3 regions of the Pseudoalteromonas sp. bablab_jr010 genome follow, and region 3 is predicted to be linked to each of the others. Evidence: predicted binding sites of a transcription regulator. Region 3 holds the regulator's gene; each other region holds the start of a gene.
What was found. Region 3 encodes MetJ, which represses methionine synthesis genes. Its sites were predicted from a motif close to TAGACGTCTAGACGTCTA; they were not measured.
Positions count from the first base shown of each region.

Region 1: a site for MetJ is predicted at 6,049-6,066, ahead of metA (homoserine O-succinyltransferase). Genes of this name have one in related genera too.
Region 2: a site for MetJ is predicted at 2,656-2,673, ahead of metK (methionine adenosyltransferase). Genes of this name have one in related genera too.

Region 1 covers NZ_JACDWV010000195.1:5,218-12,967, forward strand. The annotation lists gene cyoB (cytochrome o ubiquinol oxidase subunit I) at 1-670, shown strand, start outside; gene cyoC (cytochrome o ubiquinol oxidase subunit III) at 667-1,302, shown strand; gene cyoD (cytochrome o ubiquinol oxidase subunit IV) at 1,302-1,661, shown strand; gene cyoE (heme o synthase) at 1,803-2,687, shown strand; gene JIG37_RS18955 (histone deacetylase) at 2,769-3,677, opposite strand; gene JIG37_RS18960 (PilZ domain-containing protein) at 3,731-4,096, opposite strand; gene ettA (energy-dependent translational throttle protein EttA) at 4,211-5,884, opposite strand; gene metA (homoserine O-succinyltransferase) at 6,131-7,078, shown strand; gene JIG37_RS18975 (homocysteine S-methyltransferase family protein) at 7,068-7,750, shown strand, end outside.
Region 2 covers NZ_JACDWV010000199.1:132,845-140,594, reverse strand. The annotation lists gene JIG37_RS20360 (CYTH and CHAD domain-containing protein) at 1-712, shown strand, start outside; gene JIG37_RS20355 (START domain-containing protein) at 750-1,361, shown strand; gene metK (methionine adenosyltransferase) at 1,403-2,554, opposite strand; gene tkt (transketolase) at 2,821-4,812, shown strand; gene JIG37_RS20340 (winged helix-turn-helix domain-containing protein) at 5,077-5,751, shown strand; gene JIG37_RS20335 (hypothetical protein) at 5,925-6,251, shown strand; gene JIG37_RS20330 (pyrimidine/purine nucleoside phosphorylase) at 6,341-6,652, shown strand; gene raiA (ribosome-associated translation inhibitor RaiA) at 6,835-7,191, shown strand; gene JIG37_RS20320 (divalent metal cation transporter) at 7,585-7,750, shown strand, end outside.
Region 3 covers NZ_JACDWV010000201.1:304,555-312,304, forward strand. The annotation lists gene JIG37_RS22050 (PBP1A family penicillin-binding protein) at 1-1,729, shown strand, start outside; gene metL (bifunctional aspartate kinase/homoserine dehydrogenase II) at 1,809-4,154, opposite strand; gene metB (cystathionine gamma-synthase) at 4,159-5,418, opposite strand; gene metJ (met regulon transcriptional regulator MetJ) at 5,643-5,963, shown strand; gene JIG37_RS22070 (malic enzyme-like NAD(P)-binding protein) at 6,063-7,304, opposite strand.

The DNA of each region.
Region 1 (7,750 bases), on a different contig from region 3:
TTGGTTCCCTAAAGCAATGGGCTTCAAACTTGACGAGAGCTGGGGCAGACGATCTTTCTGGTGCTGGTTAATTGGTTTCTTCGTGGCATTTATGCCGTTATACGTACTTGGTTTCTTAGGTATGACACGTCGCTTAAACCACACAAACAACCCTGATTGGAACATTTGGTTATACATTGCAGCTGGCGGTGCGGTGATCATTATGTTCGGTATCTTGTTCCAAGTTGTACAACTTGTAGTGAGCTTCAAAAACCGCGAGCAACTTGATGATACAACGGGCGATCCGTGGAATGGTCATACCCTTGAGTGGGCATCTGCTTCACCTCCACAGTACTACAACTTTGCGAAAATCCCTCATGTTGATGACATCGATGCGTGGACAGACATGAAAGAAAAAGGCTTAGCTTACAAGCAAGAAGCCTCTTATAGCCCAATTCATATGCCAAAAAATACATCGGCAGGTGTATTAATGAGCGCAGCTTTAACAACCTTCTGTTTTGCCATGATCTGGCATATTTGGTGGCTTGCAGCCTTTGGTTTACTGGGTGCTATCGTGGTGTTCATCAAACGTTGTTACACCAGCGATGTTGATTACTACGTGCAACCAGATGAAATTGTTGAACTAGAAACGGCTCATAACACAGCCGCTACGAAGGAGGTGAATGCATGAGTAGCATTTCTGCAGGACTCGACACCTTAAACGGCGCACACGGTCATGTCGATGCACACGACCATGAGCACCACGATACAGGTGGTAACACCGTATTTGGTTTCTGGCTTTATCTTATGACTGACTGCCTGTTGTTTGCATCATTTTTTGCAACCTACGCAGTATTGTTCATGAACACTGCTGGCGGTGTGTCGGGTAAAGATATTTTTGAACTTGATTTTGTTGCGGTTGAAACCGCAGCTCTACTACTTAGTAGTATCACATTTGGCTTTGCGATGATCTCTGCTCACGGGCAGAAAAAGGCGGCTACGTTAACTTGGTTGCTGGTTACCTTTGCCTTTGGTGCAGTGTTTATTGGTATGGAAGTGTACGAATTTCATCACCTAATTGCGCACGGTAATGGCCCTCAGCAAAGTGCCTTTTTAACATCGTTCTTCTCTTTAGTGGGCTTACATGGTCTTCACGTTACAGCGGGTCTTATTTGGATGACTGTCCTGATGATTGAAGTTGTGCGCCGTGGTTTAAACCCACAAACAGTGACACGCCTAAGTTGTTTAAGCTTATTCTGGCACTTCTTAGATGTGGTGTGGATCTGTGTATTTACCGTTGTTTATTTAATGGGAGCAATGTAATGAGTCACAGTGAATCACATGTAATTAATAACTTAGAAGTTCATGCACATAATGATCAATCACATGGCAGCGTTAAAGACTATTTAATTGGTTTTCTACTGTCAGTGGTTTTAACGGCTATTCCATTTTGGGCTGTGATGAGTGGTTCGTTTTCTAAAACGACCACTGCATGGTGCATCGTGAGCATGGCGATTGTGCAAATTTGGGTGCATTTGAAATATTTCTTACACCTAAACTTCAAAACTGAAGACGGCAAGGCAAGTTCATTGTCGTTTATCTTTAGTGCTTTAATCATTGTTATGGTGGTTGGTTTGTCGGTGTGGATCATCTACGAATCGAACGCCATGATGATGTACTAATAACAATTACTTTGTAATTGGTAAAAGATTTACGAAAGGAGCTGGTTAGTCTGAGGTTGTGTCTCCAGTTCTTACAGTCTGTTACTAGCTAGTTTCTTTCGTAATATTGCGTTTGTGCTGAAAATTAGAGGAGTCGAGGAAGTGTTTCGACGTTATTTAAATGTCACTAAACCTGGCATTATCATGGGCAATTTGATCTCTGTCGCGGGGGGATTCTTGCTAGCCTCTCGCGGTGATATTGACCCATGGTTAATGATCGCAACCTTACTAGGGTTATCTTTAGTAGTGGCATCAGGATGCGCGATCAATAACGTGATTGATCGTGATATTGATGTTGCTATGGCGCGCACTCGCAAACGCGTCACAGTAACTGGCGAAATGTCAGCAAAGGCGGCTATGGCACATGGCATCGTGCTTGGTGTTATTGGTTTCGGGTTATTAGCTGTGTATACCAACGTAGTGGCACTCTTATTTGCTACTTTTGGTTACGTCATCTACGTAGGTGTGTACAGCTTATATATGAAACGTCGTTCTGTGTACGGCACCTTTGTAGGAAGTTTATCTGGCGCAGTACCGCCTGTAGTGGGTTATTGTGCCGTAACTGGGCAGTTTGATGCTGGTGCTGTGATTTTATTGGTCATGTTTAGTCTATGGCAAATGCCTCATTCATATGCAATTGCAATCTTTCGTTATAACGACTACCAAGCGGCCAGAATTCCTGTGTTACCAGTAGCGCAGGGGATCGAGAAGGCAAAGCATCACATTGTTTTATATATCGCCGTGTATGCGTTGGTTGTGATGTTATTAACCATTAGTGGTTATACAGGTTTAGCCTTTATGGCTGTAGCCTGTACAACGAGTTTTTGGTGGTTGCTAATGGCGCTTCGTGGCTATCGTCGAAATATTGATGTAAGCGGCTGGGCGCGCCAAGTGTTTGCTTTTTCAATTGTAAACATCACGGTTTTGAGCATAGCAATGGCTTTAGATTACCATTCGGTAGCTCCACAGCTACTTGTTTTAACTTAGAAAAAAGTTGCTAACATATCCCAATGTTACAGTAGCAAAGGCCCGGTTTTTTCTCCACCGGGCCTTTTTTCTTTGTTGTTTTTAAAATCGAGCAGCTTGCTCTACTACAATGCCATGACGAGCCGCTAAACGGCGATGATCTTTATCATAACCACCCCCAATAACTGTTGCGACAGGTACATTGTGCTCAAGGCAGCGTTTGAGAACTAAATGGTCGCGTTGTGCTATCCCTTGCCAGCTTATATCAAGTTTTCCTAAGCCATCTTGCTGCCATACATCTACACCTGCATCATAAAGTACTAAGTCTGGGTTTAGGGTGTTTAATAAATAACTCAGCGTATCGTCAACAACGCTTAGGTATTCACTATCAGCGACATTCGGTGCTAAACCTATATCTAAATCGCTGGCTGATTTTCGAAACGGAAAATTCTTTTCACAGTGAATAGAGCAGGTATAAGCATAGGGCTGATGCGCCAGCATTGCTGCGGTACCATCACCTTGATGAACATCTAAATCAAAAATAAGTATATTGGTTACTTCACCACTTTTTATCAGGGTTTCGCTGGTGAAAGCGAGGTCGTTTACCATGCAATAGCCTGAGCCAAAATCAGTATGAGCATGGTGAGTGCCTCCCGCTAAGTGGCAAGCAACGCCATGTTTAAGAGCTAAGCGTGCTGTTTGTAAGGTGCCCAGAGGCGCAGTAAAGGTACGTGCCATCAGCTCTTTTGACCAAGGTAAGCCAATACGGCGCATCGCTTTTTCATCTAAGCGGTTGTGCCAAAGGTCCTGGATATAATTTTCACAGTGCACTAACTCAAGGGGCTCAGGGCTGCCAAGCATCGGTTGAGTTAGGTTGTCATTTATTAATCCAAGGTTTTGCACATGCTCATATAAATAAGCAAACTTACTCATCACAAAGCGATGGTTAGGATCGAAACTAAACGAGTAATTTGGATGATACACCAAGGGTAAGTGGGGATTTAACTGCATAGCTTATTAAATAGCTGAATTTGCTACAGCATAACGAATCTAAAGGCAAATGTTTACTCTGGCGCGTGAATTAAATGAGCTAACTCGCGATGTAATAATGCCTCATCACCCAGATTTAGCTCAATCAATCGTTTTAAGTGAGTAATACTATCAATATCGATATGTTCGCAGCGAAGGCCTGCATGCTGATGCTCAACATGGCACAGCTCCACTTGCATTTTAATCTCGATAGTTGACTCTGGCAGGGTAAAGATTAAGTCAGCTTTACTATGAATAGGCACTAAAAATGAATCACTTTTAGTAATGAGCGCACCTTGCAAAGATAGATCAAGTAAATGACAGTGATAGTCGTTATCTTCGATACGAAGGACCGCAGGGCAAGAAAATAATACCCGCGAAAACTCTCTGCGTTCATTCATAGCTGTATCTCCAACTTTAGTTACTTAATAGTATAGATCATAATGGAGTGAGTGATAGCAAAGCTTAATACAACAAAAAAGCCCCTGAGTAGGGGCTTTTTGAGTATCAGCTAATTAGCCAATTTTTTTGTATTTAATACGCTTAGGTTGTGCCGCTTCTGCGCCTAAGGTTTTCTTCAACCACTCTTCGTATTCTGTGTAGTTACCATCGAAGAAGTTAATTTGGCCTTCGTCACGGTAATCAAGAATATGTGTAGCAATACGGTCAAGGAACCAACGGTCATGCGAGATACACATTACACAGCCAGGGAACTCTAAAATAGCGTTCTCAAGTGCACGTAGTGTTTCAACGTCTAGGTCATTGGTTGGCTCATCCAGTAGTAATACGTTACCACCAGCTTTTAGTAACTTAGCTAGGTGTAAACGGTTGCGCTCACCACCTGATAGGTCTTTAACGAATTTTTGTTGGTCGTTACCTTTGAAGTTAAAGCGGCCAACATAGGCACGGCTTGGGAATTCAAAGTTACCAATTTTTAATACGTCTTGGCCGTTAGAGATTTCTTGGAAAACCGTGTTGCTCTCGTCCATGTCGCCACGGAACTGATCAACCGTTGCAAGTTCAACAGTGTCACCAACAATGATCTCACCACTATCTGGCGTTTCTTCACCACTTAGCATTTTGAATAGTGTCGATTTACCCGCACCATTGGCACCGATAATACCTACGATAGCGCCTTTCGGCATTGCAAAGTTTAAGTCATCGATTAATACACGATCGCCAAAGCTCTTCTTCAGGCCTTTCACTTCGATAACTTGGTCACCTAAGCGTGGACCCGGTGGAATAAATAGTTCATTCGTTTCGTTACGCTTTTGGTAATCGTTTTGCTGAAGCTCAGAAAACTGTGCCATACGTGCTTTAGACTTAGCTTGACGGCCTTTCGGGTTTGAACGAACCCATTCAAGTTCTTGCGCGATTGATTTTTGACGTGCTTTTTCAGATTTCTGTTCTTGTTGTAAACGTAAATCTTTTTGCTCAAGCCACGATGAGTAGTTACCTTCCCAAGGAATACCTTCACCACGGTCAAGCTCTAAAATCCAACCTGCTACGTTGTCTAAGAAGTAACGGTCGTGGGTTACAGCAACCACGGTACCTTCGTAGTCGTGTAAGAAGCGCTCTAACCAAGCAACTGACTCAGCATCTAAGTGGTTGGTTGGTTCGTCAAGAATAAGCATATCTGGTTTTTCAAGTAGTAAACGACAGATCGCAACACGGCGACGCTCACCACCAGAAAGGTGTTCAATTTTTGCATCCCAAGGTGGAAGGCGTAATGCATCAGCTGCACGCTCTAACACGTTGTCGATATTGTGACCATCGTGCGCTTGGATGATAGCTTCAAGTTCGCCTTGCTCTTTAGCAAGCGCATCGAAATCAGCACCGTCCATTGCATACTCGTTGTATACTTCATCAAGGCGGTTTAGTGCATTTTTAACTTCGCTTACTGCTTCTTCAACTGTTTCGCGAACTGTTTTGCTTTCGTCTAGCACAGGCTCTTGCGGTAAGTAACCGATTTTAGTGCCTGGTTGAGGGCGAGCTTCACCTTCAAAGTCTTGGTCAACACCAGCCATAATGCGAAGTAATGTTGATTTACCTGCACCGTTTAGACCTAGCACACCAATTTTTGCGCCTGGGAAAAAGTGTAAAGAAATATCTTTTAAGATAGTGCGCTTAGGTGGCACAACCTTAGAAACTCGACTCATCGAGAATATAAACTTATCTGGTAACACCATGAAAGGAGCCTTCAATTTATAAGAAAAATTAACAGCAAGTATTGTATACCCAAACTACCTCAAAATACAGAATTCAGCGTTTATGATAGGCTTAACATCAAGGTGTTATTTACTCAAAGAGTCATACATTTTAATTAATGACCACTCAGAAATACCACTTCATTTGGACATCTAAACATCTAGAGGTTGAAATTTCTAACTATCCGTTCATAATTAGCAGTCAGATAAGTATGCTCGGAGCCAGCTATGCCCATTACAGTAAAAGATGAATTGCCAGCCATTGCAAAATTACGCCAAGAAAACGTGTTTGTAATGCCAAAAAGTCGCGCGAAAACGCAAGAGATACGCCCAATGCGTTTGGCCATCTTAAACTTAATGCCAAACAAGGTTGAAACCGAAGTGCAGTTTATTCGCTTGTTAGCTAATTCACCGCTACAAGTTAATGTTGAGCTGTTGCGCTTAGATACTCACCGCACCAGTAGTCACTCTGAGCAGCACATGGATACGTTTTATCGCTATTTTTCAGAAGTGAAAGATAATAACTACGATGCCATGATCATAACAGGCGCGCCGCTTGCTCATTTAGAGTATGACGAAGTTGCTTACTGGGACGAGCTAAAAGTTATTTTAGATTGGGCTGAGCAACATGTTACGTCTACGCTGTTTTCGTGTTGGGCGGCCCATGCGGGTCTATATCATCACTATGGCCTTAAGCGCGAACTTAAACCAAATAAATTAAGCGGCGTATTTACCCATAAAAGTTATTTTGACCATGCAGCACTCACTCGTGGTTTTGATGATACCTTTTTAGTGCCACACTCTCGTTATGGTCATATTGATATCGATAAGATCACTGCCTGCGAAGAGCTGGTGGTGTTAGCCGGATCAGAGCGAGTTGGTGCTTACTTAATTAAAAATAAATCAGGCAGCCAAGTGTATATTACTGGCCATCCAGAGTACGATGCTCATACCTTAAAAGGGGAGTATTTACGCGACCAAGAAAAATCAGCGGATGCGCCTAAGCCAGAAAACTACTTCCCTGACGATAACCCAGACAACGAACCGTCGAAAACGTGGCAAAGCCATGCCTTTTTATTGTTTTCGAATTGGTTAAACTATTATGTGTACCAAACTACACCGTATGATATTAACTTAGTTAGCCAAGATGTAAGGACTAACAACTATGCCGAGTAATGCAGTGAATAAACGCGAACAATTAACCGAGGCGCTAAAACAGCGAATTTTAATCCTCGATGGCGCGATGGGCACCATGATCCAAGAATATAAATTAGAAGAACAGGATTATCGCGGTGAGCGCTTTAAAGACTGGCATGTACTTATTAAAGGCAATAACGATTTATTAAGCCTAACTCAGCCAAAAATCATTGCTGATATTCACCGTGCTTACTTAGAAGCCGGTGCCGATATCATCGAAACGAATACCTTTAATGCCACGACTATTTCGATGGAAGATTACGACATGGCGAGCCTTAGCCGCGAAATCAACTTCGAGTCAGCGAAGCTTGCACGCAGCGTGTGTGATGAACTTGAAGCAAGCGATCCTAGCAAACCGCGTTATGTAGCCGGTGTACTTGGACCAACATCAAAAACCTGCTCTATCTCTCCAGATGTAAACGACCCGGGTTACCGTAATATCAACTTCGATAAGCTGGTGGCGGCGTACGTTGAGTCAACATTGGCACTGATGGAAGGTGGTGCTGACCTTATTTTAATAGAAACCATCTTTGATACCCTTAATGCTAAAGCGGCTTCGTTTGCCGTAGAAGAAGCTTTCGAGCAAGCTGGTCGTAGTTTACCTGTGATGATCTCAGGCACCATTACCGATGCCTCAGGCCGAACTTTATC
Region 2 (7,750 bases), on a different contig from region 3:
GCTGTTTGACGATATTGTTAGTAAAGACGATACCGACTCATTACGTACAGAATTAAAGTGGTTATTAAGCGAATTAGCATGGGTTGAAAATGCTATTCAGCTAAAAACCTACACATCTAAGCGCCACGCGTACTACAAAAAAATCAACAGTGCGCCTGAGCTCACTCAAGTTATTAATGACTTAAAAGAGTTGCAGCCAAGCATTGAAGATATCGAAAAACTTTTCCATAGCACCCGATACAATCGCTTATTATTACAATTAACAACATGGTTGATTGAAAAACAATGGCGTAAGTCATGGGGGCAAACTGAGTTTCAAGCTGCTGAAAAACCTGTTGCCGATATTGCTAAGCGTTTATTTGCTAAAGATTGGCACGATATGCACGAACTTATTCCTGAGCAGCAAGTGTTTACAGATAAAGACTATTTGGCACTGCGCACCCGCCTTGAAAACTCATTACTCAGCGGCAACTGCTTAGGCGCTTTGTTCGATAAAGAAGATCGAAACGAGTTTCGTATGCCGTGGGTTGATATCTCTCATGGTATTTATGAGTTAAGCACCCTTGAGTACTTAAAGCAGTTATGTGCAGGGCAAGACGACTTAGAGCTAACAAAAATTCAATCATGGCTTGATCAAAAGTCAGAGTTTTTGGTCAGTGCAATGGAGCAAAGTCGCCACGCGTCATTTAATACAGACCCTTATTGGTTTTAAATAAATGCGCTTGTGCCTATGGATAGGGTTAGCATGTTTGAGTCTCTCGGCAGTGGCTAACCCTATTGAATGGCAAACCTACAAACAGCAAGACGATATAAAGGTTAGCTATAAAAAGCACGAAACTGGCATTATAGAAATTAATGCTTCTGTGCTGGTAAAAAATGCTAAGGCCAGTGACTTTATGGCGCTGTTAAGTGATACCGACAACGCGCCTAATTGGCTCGAAAATGTTAAAAGCGTGACTTTAATGGAGCGCTTAAGCCCCTCAGAAACCCTTGTTTACACTCACTTTAACTCGCCTTGGCCGGTGTTAGATCGCGATTTGGTGAGTTACTCTTGTTATCATGCCTTAGGTGAACATAAAACAGAGCTAAAAATTATCAGTCAGCCATACGCTAAAGCAGAAGTCTCTGGGGTTGTGCGTATTAAAGAGCTCAGGGCTTATTGGCGTTTAGAAGAGCAGCAAAGTCATTTATTGGTAAGCCATCAGGCCTATGCTGATCCGGGTGGCTCAATCCCGCATTGGTTGAGCAATAAGGTATCGCTAAAGAGCGTTTATAAAACGCTACAAGCACTGACAGAGCAATTAACCAATAATCAGTTCTCGCGAGATAACTTAATAAGTCAGTTAGGTTCGTGTTCATAAAAAAAGCGCCAAAAGGCGCTTTTTTCATTTTATCTAACCTATTACAGGCCAGCAGCTGCGCGAAGTGCGTCTGCTTTGTCTGCACGCTCCCAAGGGAACTCATCACGACCGAAGTGACCATAAGCCGCAGTCGGTTGATAGATAGGACGCTCAAGATCAAGCATTTGGATTAAGCCGTAAGGACGTAGGTCGAAGTGCTCACGTACTAATTCGATTAGACGCGCTTCTTCTAATTTACCTGTACCAAATGTCTCGATGCTGATAGATGTTGGCTCTGCAACACCGATAGCGTAAGAAACTTGTAGCTCACATTTGTCAGCAAGGCCTGCAGCAACCACGTTTTTAGCAACGTAACGAGCAGCATATGCCGCTGAACGGTCAACTTTTGATGGATCTTTACCTGAGAAAGCACCACCACCGTGACGAGCCATACCACCGTATGTATCAACGATGATTTTACGACCTGTAAGACCACAGTCACCCATTGGGCCACCGATTACGAAACGGCCAGTTGGGTTGATGAAGAACTTAGTCGCGCTTGAGATTAGCTCAGCAGGAAGAACTGGCTTAATGATCGTTTCCATTACCGCTTCAACTAAGTCGTTTTGTGAGATTGAATCACAGTGTTGAGTTGAAAGAACAACGGCATCAATACCAACAGGCTTGCCATTTTCGTATGCAAACGTTACTTGAGATTTTGCATCTGGGCGTAACCAGTTAAGCTCACCGCTTTTACGAACTTCAGCTTGGCGCTGAACTAGACGATGTGAATAAGTGATTGGTGCAGGCATTAAAACGTCAGTTTCATTACATGCGTAACCGAACATTAGACCTTGGTCACCAGCACCTTGCTCTTCAGGGCGAGCACGGTCAACACCTTGGTTGATGTCTGGAGATTGTTTACCGATAGTGTTTAGGATCGCACAAGAGTCAGCATCGAAACCCATGTCTGAGTGCGTGTAACCGATTTCACGTACTGTTTTACGTGTGATTTCTTCGATATCAACCCAAGCGCTAGTTGTGATTTCACCACCAACCATCACCATGCCAGTTTTAACGTAAGTCTCACATGCAACACGGGCATGAGAATCTTGCTCTAAGATAGCATCTAGAACCGCGTCAGAGATTTGGTCCGCGATTTTATCCGGATGACCTTCAGAAACAGATTCAGAAGTAAATAAATGTTTTGCCATTGTATTTCTGCTCACAAATATTGCGCTTCACAAACGTCGGTAATAGCGCTAAAAAATTAAGGGGCGTATTTTATCTAAAACAAATATGTTTGCATAGTAATTTTACGCCTAGACGTCCATTTAAAATTAGTAATAACGTATTGTTCTTAACAAACGCCCATAAATGGTGCATTTAATGCGGATTTTTAATTGCACTGTACCCTTACAATAAGTAAGAATGGGGCTTCATAAACAACCAGCGCAAATACATAAAGGTAGGAGAATTCATGCCATCACGCAAAGAACTTGCAAATGCTATTCGCGTCTTATCAATGGACGCAGTACAACAGGCCAAATCTGGTCACCCTGGCGCCCCTATGGGCATGGCAGATATCGCAGAAGTACTATGGCGCGATTATCTAAAGCACAATCCAACGAATCCAGAGTGGGCAGACCGAGATCGATTTATTCTTTCGAATGGCCACGGTTCAATGCTGATCTATTCTCTACTGCACTTAAGTGGCTATGACTTACCACTAGAGGAAATTAAAAACTTCCGTCAAATGCACTCAAAAACACCGGGTCACCCAGAGTATGGATATGCACCAGGTATTGAGACTACTACGGGTCCATTAGGTCAAGGGATCACAAATGCAGTGGGCATGGCAATTGCCGAAAAAGCGCTAGCTGCACAGTTTAACCGTGAAGGCCACGATATTGTTGATCACTTCACGTATGCATTCATGGGTGATGGCTGTTTAATGGAAGGTATTTCACACGAAGCCTGTTCATTAGCCGGTACATTAGGCCTAGGTAAACTAGTTGCGTTTTGGGATGACAACGGCATCTCAATTGATGGTGAAGTAGAAGGTTGGTTCAGCGATGACACACCAGCGCGCTTCAAAGCATACGGCTGGCACGTAGTTAGCGATGTTGATGGTCATAACCCTGATGCAATTCGCGCCGCTATCGAAGAAGCGCGTAGCATTACTGATAAGCCATCATTAATCTGTTGTAAAACAGTGATTGGTTATGGTTCACCTAATAAATCAGGTAGCCATGATTGTCACGGTGCACCACTAGGTGAAGACGAAATTAAAGCATCTCGTGAGTTCCTTGGTTGGACTGGCGATGCATTCGAAATCCCAGCTGATATCTATAGCGAGTGGGATGGCAAAGAAAAAGGTAAGCAACTAGAAGCAAGCTGGGACGAAAAATTTGCAGCTTATGAAAGTGCATACCCTGAACTTGCTGCTGAGTTTAAGCGCCGTACAAACGGTGAGCTACCGGCAGATTGGGCTGAAAAGTCACAAGCTTACATCGAAGAGCTACAAGCAAACCCTGCAAACCCTGCAACACGTAAAGCATCACAAAATGCATTAAACGCGTTTGGTCCGTTACTACCAGAATTCATGGGTGGCTCTGCTGACCTTGCTGGTTCTAACTTAACACTTTGGGATGGCTCAAAAGGCCTAGAAGCAAACGATGCAAACGGTAACTACATTTTCTACGGCGTACGTGAATTTGGTATGTCAGCGATTATGAATGGTATTGCACTGCATAAAGGCTTTATTCCTTACGGTGCTACATTCTTAATGTTCATGGAATACGCACGTAACGCAGTACGTATGGCGGCACTAATGAAGCAACCAAGTATCTTCGTATACACGCACGATTCAATTGGTTTAGGTGAAGATGGTCCAACGCACCAACCGGTAGAGCAGATCGCAAGCATGCGTTTAACGCCTAACCTAGTGAACTGGCGTCCATGTGACCAAGTTGAGTCAGCGATTGCATGGCAACAAGCTATTGAGCGTAAAGATGGCCCAACGTCACTCATTTTCACTCGTCAAGGCCTTGAGCAACAAACGCGTACTGCACAACAGTTAGCCGATGTGAAAAAAGGTGGTTACGTACTTAGCTGTGACGGTGAGCCAGAGCTTATCCTTATTGCAACAGGTTCTGAAGTACAGCTTGCACAAGATGCCGCTGCAGAACTTCGTTCACAAGGTAAAAAAGTACGCGTGGTATCTATGCCTTCAACTGATTTATTTGATGAGCAAGACGCCGCGTATAAAGAAAGCGTACTACCAGCAAGCGTTACACGCCGCGTAGCAATCGAAGCGGGCATCGCAGACTACTGGTACAAATACGTAGGTCTAAATGGTGCAGTAGTTGGTATGACGACATTCGGTGAGTCAGCACCTGCAGGCGAGCTATTCAAGCACTTTGGTTTCACTGTTGAAAACATCGTAAACAAAGCAAACGCTTTGTTCTAAGCTTAAGCCGCTAAAATTTAAAAGCCCGCCCTGTATAGCACAGCGCGGGCTTTTTTGTGTTTGACTGGTAGGTTGGGTAGAACGGAGTGAAACCCAACACATTTGCTAGCACATAAACCTTACTCCTCGTGGCGTGCTCAAGTACGATCTTCAATTATCACATCATGCAAATTGTTAAGCTTTCCCTATGTATTATAAGGGATTGGTTAATAGTGGCTTTCTGCTATATTATCGTCCAGTCAAAGTAATATTTAAGGAATGAAAATGAAATGGTTGTATATGCTGGCTTTACTGTTAGCTAGTTTTAATAGCTTTGCTTTATGTTTTGATATGTCGTTTTTTCGAGTGGGTGTTTGTGGAGACGATCTTGAAAGTATTAGTATCGATTTACCATTTATTTTATGGGTGCTTGCGGTTGTTTTATTTGGGCAGTTATTAGTAAAAAGCAAGGTTAATGCTTACTTAATATCTTTACTTTTTATTCTCTCTCTACCACTTAGCCCAATTGTTCTTTTAGTGACTTACAGCTTTAAGTTAATTAGTAGAAATTATAAAAAAGTATTGAGAAAAAGTGAGCAAGAAGATACTCAAGAAGTAGAGGAAAAAAGCTTTTCTCTTTCAGACCAAAGCACTTTGATGATCGGTGAATATACATTTAATTACGAAGAAAAAAGCATTTCAAAAGATGAGCAAGTAACTTATTTAGAACCAAAAATGATGCAAGTACTTAGCTATTTAATAGAGCAACAACCTAGAGTCGTCAGCTTAGAAGAGCTACACAGCAATGTTTGGCAAAATCAAATAGTCACCGACACTGCTATTCGCCGAGTAATTAGTAAGTTGCGAAATGCCTTTTCAGATACTGATACAAAAAACCCTAAATATATAAAGTCCCAGATGAAAAGAGGGTATCAATTCATAGCTGAAGTTTTTAGCTAACTTATTGATTTATTGGTGTTATTGTTGGTGTGATTATAGTTATAACTTTGGTTATAAGTAAGTGATGATTAAGTAATGGCTAAATTATGGTGTAATTTTCAGAGTCATTTAAATTGAAATGACAGAGGCAGTTGCTTGCTTCTTTTTACTTTTAATTTAATAAGGAAATGACCATGAAATACATCGTTACAGCCATCGCTTTAATATCTATGGCAGCACTTACTTTTTACGCACTAAATACAAGTCAGTGTATATCTTTCGATCTTTTATTAGTCGAAGTTGCTTTCGGAAGCTGCGAATTGAAGGCTGAAAATACGAGCTTGTTATCGTATCTTATTCTCGCTGGCTGGCTAATTTGTAATTTCTTATATGGTAAGTTTTACATTAATGGAACATCTCCAAGAGTATTAACTCCATTGTTGTTTATTGTTGGTCTACCTGGAACTTTCTTTGTTTTCTTACTTGTTCAGTTTATTAAAGATAATAAAAAGCCAGCTTAAATATAAGTATTAATTGAATTATCTTCAGTTGCTGCACGCTTAAAATTCGGGCAGGGTGGATTAGATTTAACAAAACAACAGGAGTGAGGATGTCTCAGTTTGATAATGTAAGTGTGCTGAAAAAAGCTAATGTGTATTTTGACGGTAAAGTGTCTAGCCGTACTGTGGTATTTGCTGATGGCAGCACGAAGACGTTAGGCTTTATGCAACCGGGTGAGTTTGAGTTTGCTACGAGTAAAAAAGAGTTGATGGAGCTTAACGGTGGCAGTTGGCAAGTGCTATTACCCGGTGAGAGCGAATGGCAAACGATGCAAGCTGGAGAGTCTTTTACGGTTGATGCAAATGTTACCTTTCTAGTAAAGGTCAGCGAGTTTGCTGACTACTGTTGTTCGTATAGTTAATGAACAGTTGTTAACCTTTCTGAAAAGCCCGTGTGATGCGGGCTTTTGCATATTTTATCCGCAACGCATGATCTAAATCATCTGTGGTTACAATCAATTACTAATTATCTGCAATTTTCGCTTGTGTTAATTCAATTCGCCCCCAATACTAACTGTGAGGTAACAAGAAAAAAGGATACCCTATGAAGATTAATATTTCTGGTCATCATGTTGACGTTACTGAGGCTGTTAGAGCTCATATCAACGAGAAGTTCTCGAAAATTGCTAGCCATTTTCCATCATTAATATCACTCGATATTATTCTTTCAAAAGAACATAATAAGTATCAGGCTGAGATTAGTACAACCTATGAAGGCGCACGTTTATCAGTAAAAGCTGAAGATGATGTGATGTACCCAGCTATCGCAGGTGCTGCTAAAAAACTCGATGCATCACTGAAACATCGTAAAGGGCAAATGAAAGCCAAACTACACGAAAAGCCGGTCAGTACAACTCCGGAAATTGCCCACGAAATCATTCAGGAAATGAACCTGAGCTAATTACAGAGCACTAGCCTAAGCGGCTAGACTTAAAACTAAATCTGAAAAAGCCAACCGTTGCGAAACGCTTGGCTTTTTTGGTTTTAATATTTAACTATCAGCCGTCAGATTGAAGTTCCAAAAGTTAGCGAGTTGCTAGGGGAAAGAGTAAAGTTAGTGAGATACGAGACGTAGGAGGCGTTTTAACGCCGAACAAACATGGAGATATCAGATATCAGTCGTTAGAAGTCAGATTAAAAAACAACGGCTTGACATAAGTGGTAGGCAGTCTAGTGTTGCTAACTTGCTAACTTGCTAACTTGCTAACTTGCTAACTTGCTAACTTGCTCTGCTTCCAATCTCACCTAAAACGCTGTAAGTTGCTTGTAACTAAGAATAAAACACACACAACTTATGCAATCAGCAGTATCAAATTGGCAGTCTAAATTAAATGCTTTAGGGCCGGGGGTTTTAATGGCTACAGCCGCCATTGGTGGCTCACATCTAGTAGCATCAACACAAGCCGGGTCGTTATTCGGCTGGCAGCTATTTTGGCTAATCATTGTAGTAAACGTATTGA
Region 3 (7,750 bases):
CCCGTATATTTCAGAGATGGTTCGTGCTGAAATGGTAGCTCGTTATGGTCACGAGCGCGCCTATAATACTGGTTTTAAAGTTTACACCAGCGTTGACTCTAACATTCAACAGGCTGCTCAAGATGCGATTGTTGATAACCTACACGCTTACGATATGCGTCATGGCTTCCGTGGTGCTGCGGCTCAGTTATGGGACAGCGAAAATGAAAGCCCTCTTAGCCAAGAAGAGATCTTATCTAAATTAAAAGATGTCAAAGAATTTGGTCCGCTATTAGCAGGTGTTGTCACCAACGTCGCTGAACAATCAATTGATGTGCTATTAAAAAGCGGTGAACAAGTCACTGTTGAGTGGGATGGTCTAAAATGGGCGCGTAAATATATTACGCGTTACCGTCAAAGCTTTGCACCAAAAACAGCTACCGAAATTTTATCAGCGGGAGCGCAAATTTGGCTGCGTAAAAATGCAGATGAAAGCTATATCCTTAGCCAAGTACCAGAAGCATCGAGCGCACTTGTTTCACTTGATCCGCAAGATGGTCGTATTAAAGCGATTGTCGGTGGTTATAGCTTTGAACAAAGCCAATACAATCGCGCAGTTCAAGCAAAACGCCAAGTAGGCTCAAACATTAAGCCATTTATTTATTCAGCGGCACTTGAGAATGGCTATACGCTTGCTTCTATTTTGAATGATGCGCCAATTAATCAATGGGATAAAAGCCAAGGTGTGGCATGGCGCCCTAAGAACAGCCCAGCGGTTTATAATGGTCCTATACGTATTCGCAGAGCACTCGCACAATCGAAGAACGTAATCTCGGTGCGCCTATTACGTGGTGTTGGCCTTGAGCGTACAGCCGATCATTTGCTTAAGTTTGGCTTTTTGAATAACGATATTAACCGCAGTGAATCACTCGCACTCGGTAGCGCTTCAATCACTCCACTTGAACTAGCCCGCGGTATGAGTACATTCGCCAATGGCGGTCATTTGATAACCCCTTACTTTATCTCTGAGATTCAGGATTCGGCGGGTACTGTTTTATTTAAAACAGAGCCTGAACTTGCTTGTGATGCGCCTAAGCAAACTGTAACCCCTGAGTTTGCATCTCTTAACCAGAATCAACAGAGTTTTACTGAAGCGGAGATAACGAAAACACCTCGCTGTGCGCCTCGTATCATTTCTAAGCAAAATGCATTTTTAATTTCGCAAGCTATGCACAGTGCAATTTGGGGGGGCGGTAGTTGGACCCATAAAACAGGCTGGAGTGGCACAGGCTGGCGTGCACAAGCACTTGATCGTCGTGATTTAGCTGGTAAAACAGGTACCACTAATGATTCGGTAGATACTTGGTTTAGCGGCTTTAATCGCAATGTAATGACTTCGGTCTGGGTTGGTTTTGATAACCCTGGAAAAGCGCTAGGCCGCTCGACTTACAATAGTAACCTCGATAAATCGCAAATATCAGGTGCAGAATCCGGCGCTAAAACCGCGCAACCTGCATGGGTCGACTTTATGCGTGCAGCCCTTGATGGTATGCCAGAAGCACCTATTGAGCTTCCTGAAGGTTTAGTATCGGTTCGAATCGACTTAGCAACAGGTCTATTGAGTCACAAAAATGATTACACCAGTCGTTTTGAATACTTCATTAAAGGCACTGCACCAACTAAGTACGTACTCGATCAACCAACAGACGTATTTGAAGAAAAGCTCAGCACAGAGGAAGAGTTGTTCTAAATAACTAAGTTGCTATAAGACATAAAAAAGCGCCCTTGGGGCGCTTTTTGCTTAGCTATTTAAACTAAGATCAGCAAAATTACTTTAGGTTATTTACCAGCCAATATAGGTCTGAGTGCACCCCAGCGGCAGTGACTTCTTTACCCGCTCCTGGGCCTTGGATCACCAATGCATTATCTGTATACCAGTGTGAATTGATCACAAAGATGTTATCGCCCGGTTTAAGGCTTGCTAGTACATCATCTTTGCCAACATTGACTAAACCAACTTGAGCCTGAACCTTACCATCTACGAGTGTTATAGCACCGGTGTAGCGCACCACTTTATCTTCCGCCGCAGCTTGGGCTGCTTTTTCTGTCATGAATTCATCAAGTAGCTGTTTGTTTGCAAGGAAATCTTGCCAGCTTCCTGATGCAAGCTGTTCAGGCATCAGAGGTGTTAAAGCAATATCATCAAGCTCTAAATCAAGGCCTAAGTCACGCGCTAAAATTAGCAGTTTGCGCTGCATATCACGGCCAGATAAATCTTCACGAGGATCTGGCTCTGTATAGCCCATTTGCTGAGCTTGAAGCACTAAATCTGAAAACGGCACACTGCCATCATAACTGCTACATAACCACGATAAAGTACCCGAGAATACCCCTTCAATGCGGTTAATGCTGTCTCCGCTATTTTGCAAATCAGCTAAAGCAAAGTTAATCGGTAAACCTGCGCCCACACTGGTGTTATAACGCCACAACAAGTTTCGCTCAGCCAAATTAGTGCGTAGGTTTTGATACCAGCTATTTTCTGCAGTGCCCGCATATTTGTTTGCACTGATCAAATGACAGTTAAGTTCAACAAAGTCAGGGTATAACTGACTGAACGCCTCACTGGCAGTGATATCAATCACCACTTTGTGCTCATAATCTAGTTCATTGATACGTGCTAATAATTCAGCTTTGTCGTAGCTTTGCGCTTCATTATGCCACTGCTCTTGCCATGTTTCGGTATTTAAACCACTGGCACTAAAAAGCATTTGTTTAGAGCGTAAAAGAGCAACTACTTTTACTTTGTACTGAGCAGATAAACGCGCAAACTGAGCTTGTAGTTGCGATAAGAACACTTCGCCTACATTACCAAGTCCAGCAACGATAATGGCCAACTCTTGACCTTTGTTTACCAGCTTGTCATGTAGAAGAGTTAAAACATCACTATCAATTGCCTGATCGTTTAAGATCAACACATAGTTATCGTCTTGTTGTACAAAACGAGGATGAATACTTTGCTCTTTTAAAAGCGCTGTGGCTTGCTCTGTTAGCGCAGATACATCAGCTGTTGGGGCAACTACTGCACAACCACTTAAATTTGACTCGACAATATTTGCACGGCCCGCTAAGTGGCTGACAACTTGGTGAGTGCTTTGACCTGGCACTAATAAGTAAGTATCGCCCTCTTTAGTAAAGTGATGCAGGCTGTGTTGAATTAACTGACTAAGCTCACCGACTTCACCACTGCTTAGTTTATCAACCCGTAATAAATCGATGTTATCTAAGGTCGTAATAAAACGTTTTGCTTTACTATAACCTTCTTTTACTACCTCGGTTGGCGTTGCATCACAATCAAAGCTACTTCTTACCACTAATTTAATTTCTGAGTCTTTTAACGGCGACAAGGTTTTTGCATGCAATACTGGGTTACCTAAACGCGCTAATAAGTTAGCTTGCTCGCGGCATACTTTGGCGTACTTAACCGCATTTTTAACTTTACGAGGGTCAGTACTAAATACCCCTTGTGTATCTGTCCAGATAGACACTTGCTTGGCAAAAGTATAACTCGCTAACAAAGTGGCACTGTAATCACTGCCATTACGGCCTAATGTCACCGTATTACCTTGGCAATCTGCAGCTATAAAACCCGTTACTACGTTGATATGTGTTCTGCTAATCGCATCACTGCATTGCTGTTGGTTTTTTTGATGTAAAAGCTGGCCACCATTTAGAGTAAATAGCTGTCTTGCATCAACATCTTGCGAATCGACACCTAACTGATTTAGATAAGCAGCCAATAACCGCGCCGACCACACTTCACCATGAGCAAGTAAAGGGGCTTCAAGTAACTGCTGCTGACTAATTAATTCATTTAATACAGCAAGTTCATCTTTTAACTGTGCCAACGCCTGTTGTTTATTCTGCCCTATAAGTAGCTGCTCAATAAGCGCACGTTGATTGTTATCAATAAGCAATAGAATATCGCTAACAGCTTGGCTATCTTGCTGCTGGTAACTTTGCCAAAGCTTTACCAGGGTATCGGTTGTTTTACCCGATGCCGACACAACGACGCAATCGCCCTGCTCAGTATTAGCAAGAACGATGTTCGCTACCGCATGATAACGATCTGCCGAGCTTAAGCTTGAGCCACCAAATTTATGAACAATATTTACCATTTTTCTACCACAATGCCGTATGTGCTGGCGTTAACTTAAATGACGCGTTTTGTTGTGTATCTTGCTGTGCTTGCTTAGCTTCAGCTTTTGTAACTTGCAGTCCTTGACCTGGCTTAACTAAATTGAAAACACGGTCTAAATCAGCAATGAGATCTTTTACGTCTTCAATGCCTACAGAAATACGGATCAAGGTATCGCCCACACCAGCTTCAAGACGCGCTTTAGGCTCCATGCCTGCGTGGGTCATTGTTGCAGGGTGACAAATCAAACTTTCTACCCCACCTAACGACTCAGCAAGGCTAAAGTCTTTAAGGCTTGTTAAAAACGCAGCAGCATCGTTGATGTCGCCTTTAATATCAAAGCTCACCATGCCACCAAAACCGCGTTGCTGTGCTTTAGCAAGCTCATGTTGTGGGTGAGAAGCAAGGCCAGGGTAATAAACTTGGCTCACATAAGGAGAGCTTTCTAAATACTCAGCAATGGCAAAGGCATTTTCTTGGTGCTGCTTTAGGCGTACATTTAAAGTACGTAAACCACGAAGCGTTAAGTAGCTGTCAAATGGTGCACCAGTAATACCGATATTATTCGCCCACCAAGCAAGCTCGTCGCCTAGCTCTTGCGTTGCAGCAATCACTGCACCGCCCACTACATCAGAGTGACCATTGATGTATTTAGTGGTTGAGTGCACAACAATATCAACACCAAACTCAATTGGGTTTTGTAATGCAGGTGATAAGAAGGTGTTATCAGCCGCAACCAAAGCACCACACTGCTTAGCAATACTAGTGATTGCTTTAATATCTGTTAAACGCAAGATTGGGTTACTTGGCGTTTCAATCCAAATCAACTTAGGTTTAATCGCTAAAATTTCTTGGAGATTTTCAGATTTAGTTAAATCCAAAACTTTTAGTTTTAACAGGCCACGCTTTTCAAGCGAGGTGAATAAACGATAACTACCGCCATAACAGTCATGTGGGATCACTAACGTGTCGTCACTGTTTAATAGCTGAGTGGCTAAATGCACAGCAGACATACCTGTTGCAGTGATAATACCTTTAGCACCACCTTCAAGTTCAGCTAAGGTTTCAGCTAAGATATCGCGATTTGGATTACCGCTGCGACCATAGTCATACTGGCGCTTAGTATCAAAATCAGCAAACGAATAGGTGGTTGATAAGTATAAAGGAGGCACAACCGCACCATGATGTTTATCGGCTTCTATGCCGTGACGAACAGCAATCGTCGCTTTATTTTTTTCGCTCATTTCATCACCTATTCTTTAATTGGATGTTTAGACGTCTAAAAGGTTAGATGATCAAATATGAGAAGTCAAAGCATTTATCGCTTACACATAGAGGTTTATACATTTACACCACTAGATGGCCAAATAACTAGTATTTGACTATCTTTTTTAAAGAGATAGAATTTCCGCATCTTGCGCTGTGAATAAGGCGTAAATCACTGACAACCGAGGCAACGAAACAACTTATGGCTAAATGGAACGGTGAATACATTCACCCATATGCAGAACACGGTAAAAAATCAGAACAAGTAAAAAAGATTACCGTATCAATCCCACTTAACGTATTAAAAGTATTAACTGACGAGCGTACACGCCGCCAGATCAATAACCTGCGTCATGCGACGAACAGTGAGTTATTGTGTGAAGCTTTCTTACATGCTTTTACAGGTCAACCATTACCAAATGATGACGACCTACGTAAAGACAACCCTGAAAAGGTACCTGAAGAAGTTAAAAGAATTATGCAAGAAATGGGATTAGATATCCCAGTGCTTGATTCAGAATAAGTATTTCGGCCATCGGATCACCGCCGATAATCGCAGATATAAAAAAACTCAGCCTAGGCTGAGTTTTTTATTGAGCGTTATACCTAAGGCTAATTAAGTTTAACGCATGTAATCTTCTGGCATATCGATTTGCGCCACACCCGACTCTACAGCCGCTTCAGCAACAGCACGTGCAATACGTGGTAATAAACGCGGATCCATAGGCTTAGGAATGATGTACTCGGCACCAAACTCAAGTGACTCAACGCCAGCCGCTTTTAATACTTCACTTGGTACAGGCTCTTTCGCGATGCCACGAATAGCATGAACTGCAGCAATTTTCATTTCATCATTAATTGCCGTTGCACGAACATCTAACGCGCCACGGAAAATGAATGGGAAACAAAGCACGTTATTTACTTGGTTAGGGAAATCTGAACGACCCGTTGCCATAATTAAATCGTTACGCGCGCTATGTGCAACTTCTGGAGCAATCTCAGGATCTGGGTTTGAACATGCAAACACAACTGGCTTATCTGCCATCAGCTTAAGATCATCTGCAGTTAACAGGTTAGGACCTGATACACCAACGAATACATCAGCATCAGCAATAACATCTTGTAATGTACGCTTATCGGTGTTGTTAGCAAATAATTGCTTATACTCGTTTAAGTCATCACGACGAGTATGGATCACACCTTTACGGTCAAGCATATAAATGTGTTCACGCAGTGCACCACACTTAATTAAAAGCTCCATACAAGCAACAGCAGCAGCACCAGCACCTAAACATACGATGATAGCATCTTCGATATCTTTGCCTTGCACTTCAAGGGCGTTAAGCATACCAGCAGCTGTAACAATAGCGGTACCATGTTGGTCATCGTGGAAAACGGGAATATCACAGCGCTCGATAAGCGCTTTTTCGATTTCAAAACATTCTGGCGCTTTAATATCTTCTAGGTTGATACCACCAAACGTATCAGCGATGTTAGCAACCGTATTAATGAAATCTTCTGTTGTGCGGTGTTTAACTTCAATATCAATTGAGTCAAGGCCAGCAAAACGTTTGAATAGTAAGGCTTTACCTTCCATTACAGGTTTTGATGCAAGCGGACCTAAGTTACCTAAACCTAAAATTGCGGTACCGTTTGAAATAACTGCAACCATGTTGCCTTTGCCTGTGTATTTATAGGCGTTTGCTGGATCAGCAGCAATTTCACGGACTGGTTCAGCCACACCTGGGCTATAAGCTAAAGCGAGATCGTTAACCGTTTCGGCTGGCTTGGTTAGTTCAACACTAATTTTACCTGGAACGGGGTGAGCGTGGTAATGTAATGCTTGTTCACGAAAATCTGACATAACGCGATAGTATCCTGCAAAAAGTTAAAAAGTGAGAGAGCTTGCATCAGTACGATACCTGTAATGTATAAAAATTCCAAGTATTATCAGGTCTATCCTGTTATATGCTATATCGCTTAATTTTAAAGGATTTCCCAACAATTTCTGTGCATAGTTGCGATTAACCAGACATAAAAATTCATCTATTTATGACCTTTTAAGCACGTGTTGTTGTATTTTATACGCACGTACACTGCAATTAGCCGAAATTAGCCCAAAACAGCCATTTCAACGAAGTTCACAGCATTTGCTAACAAAGTTATTTAAATTTATTATTTCTAATAACTTTTAGATACCAATACGCTTAATTAAGTAGTCTATTTTGAGACAATGAAACCTTGTTGATAGCAAGGCAAAAATTTCGTTATTTAGTTGTGTTCTAAATCAGAAATTTTTAACGCAGGTAG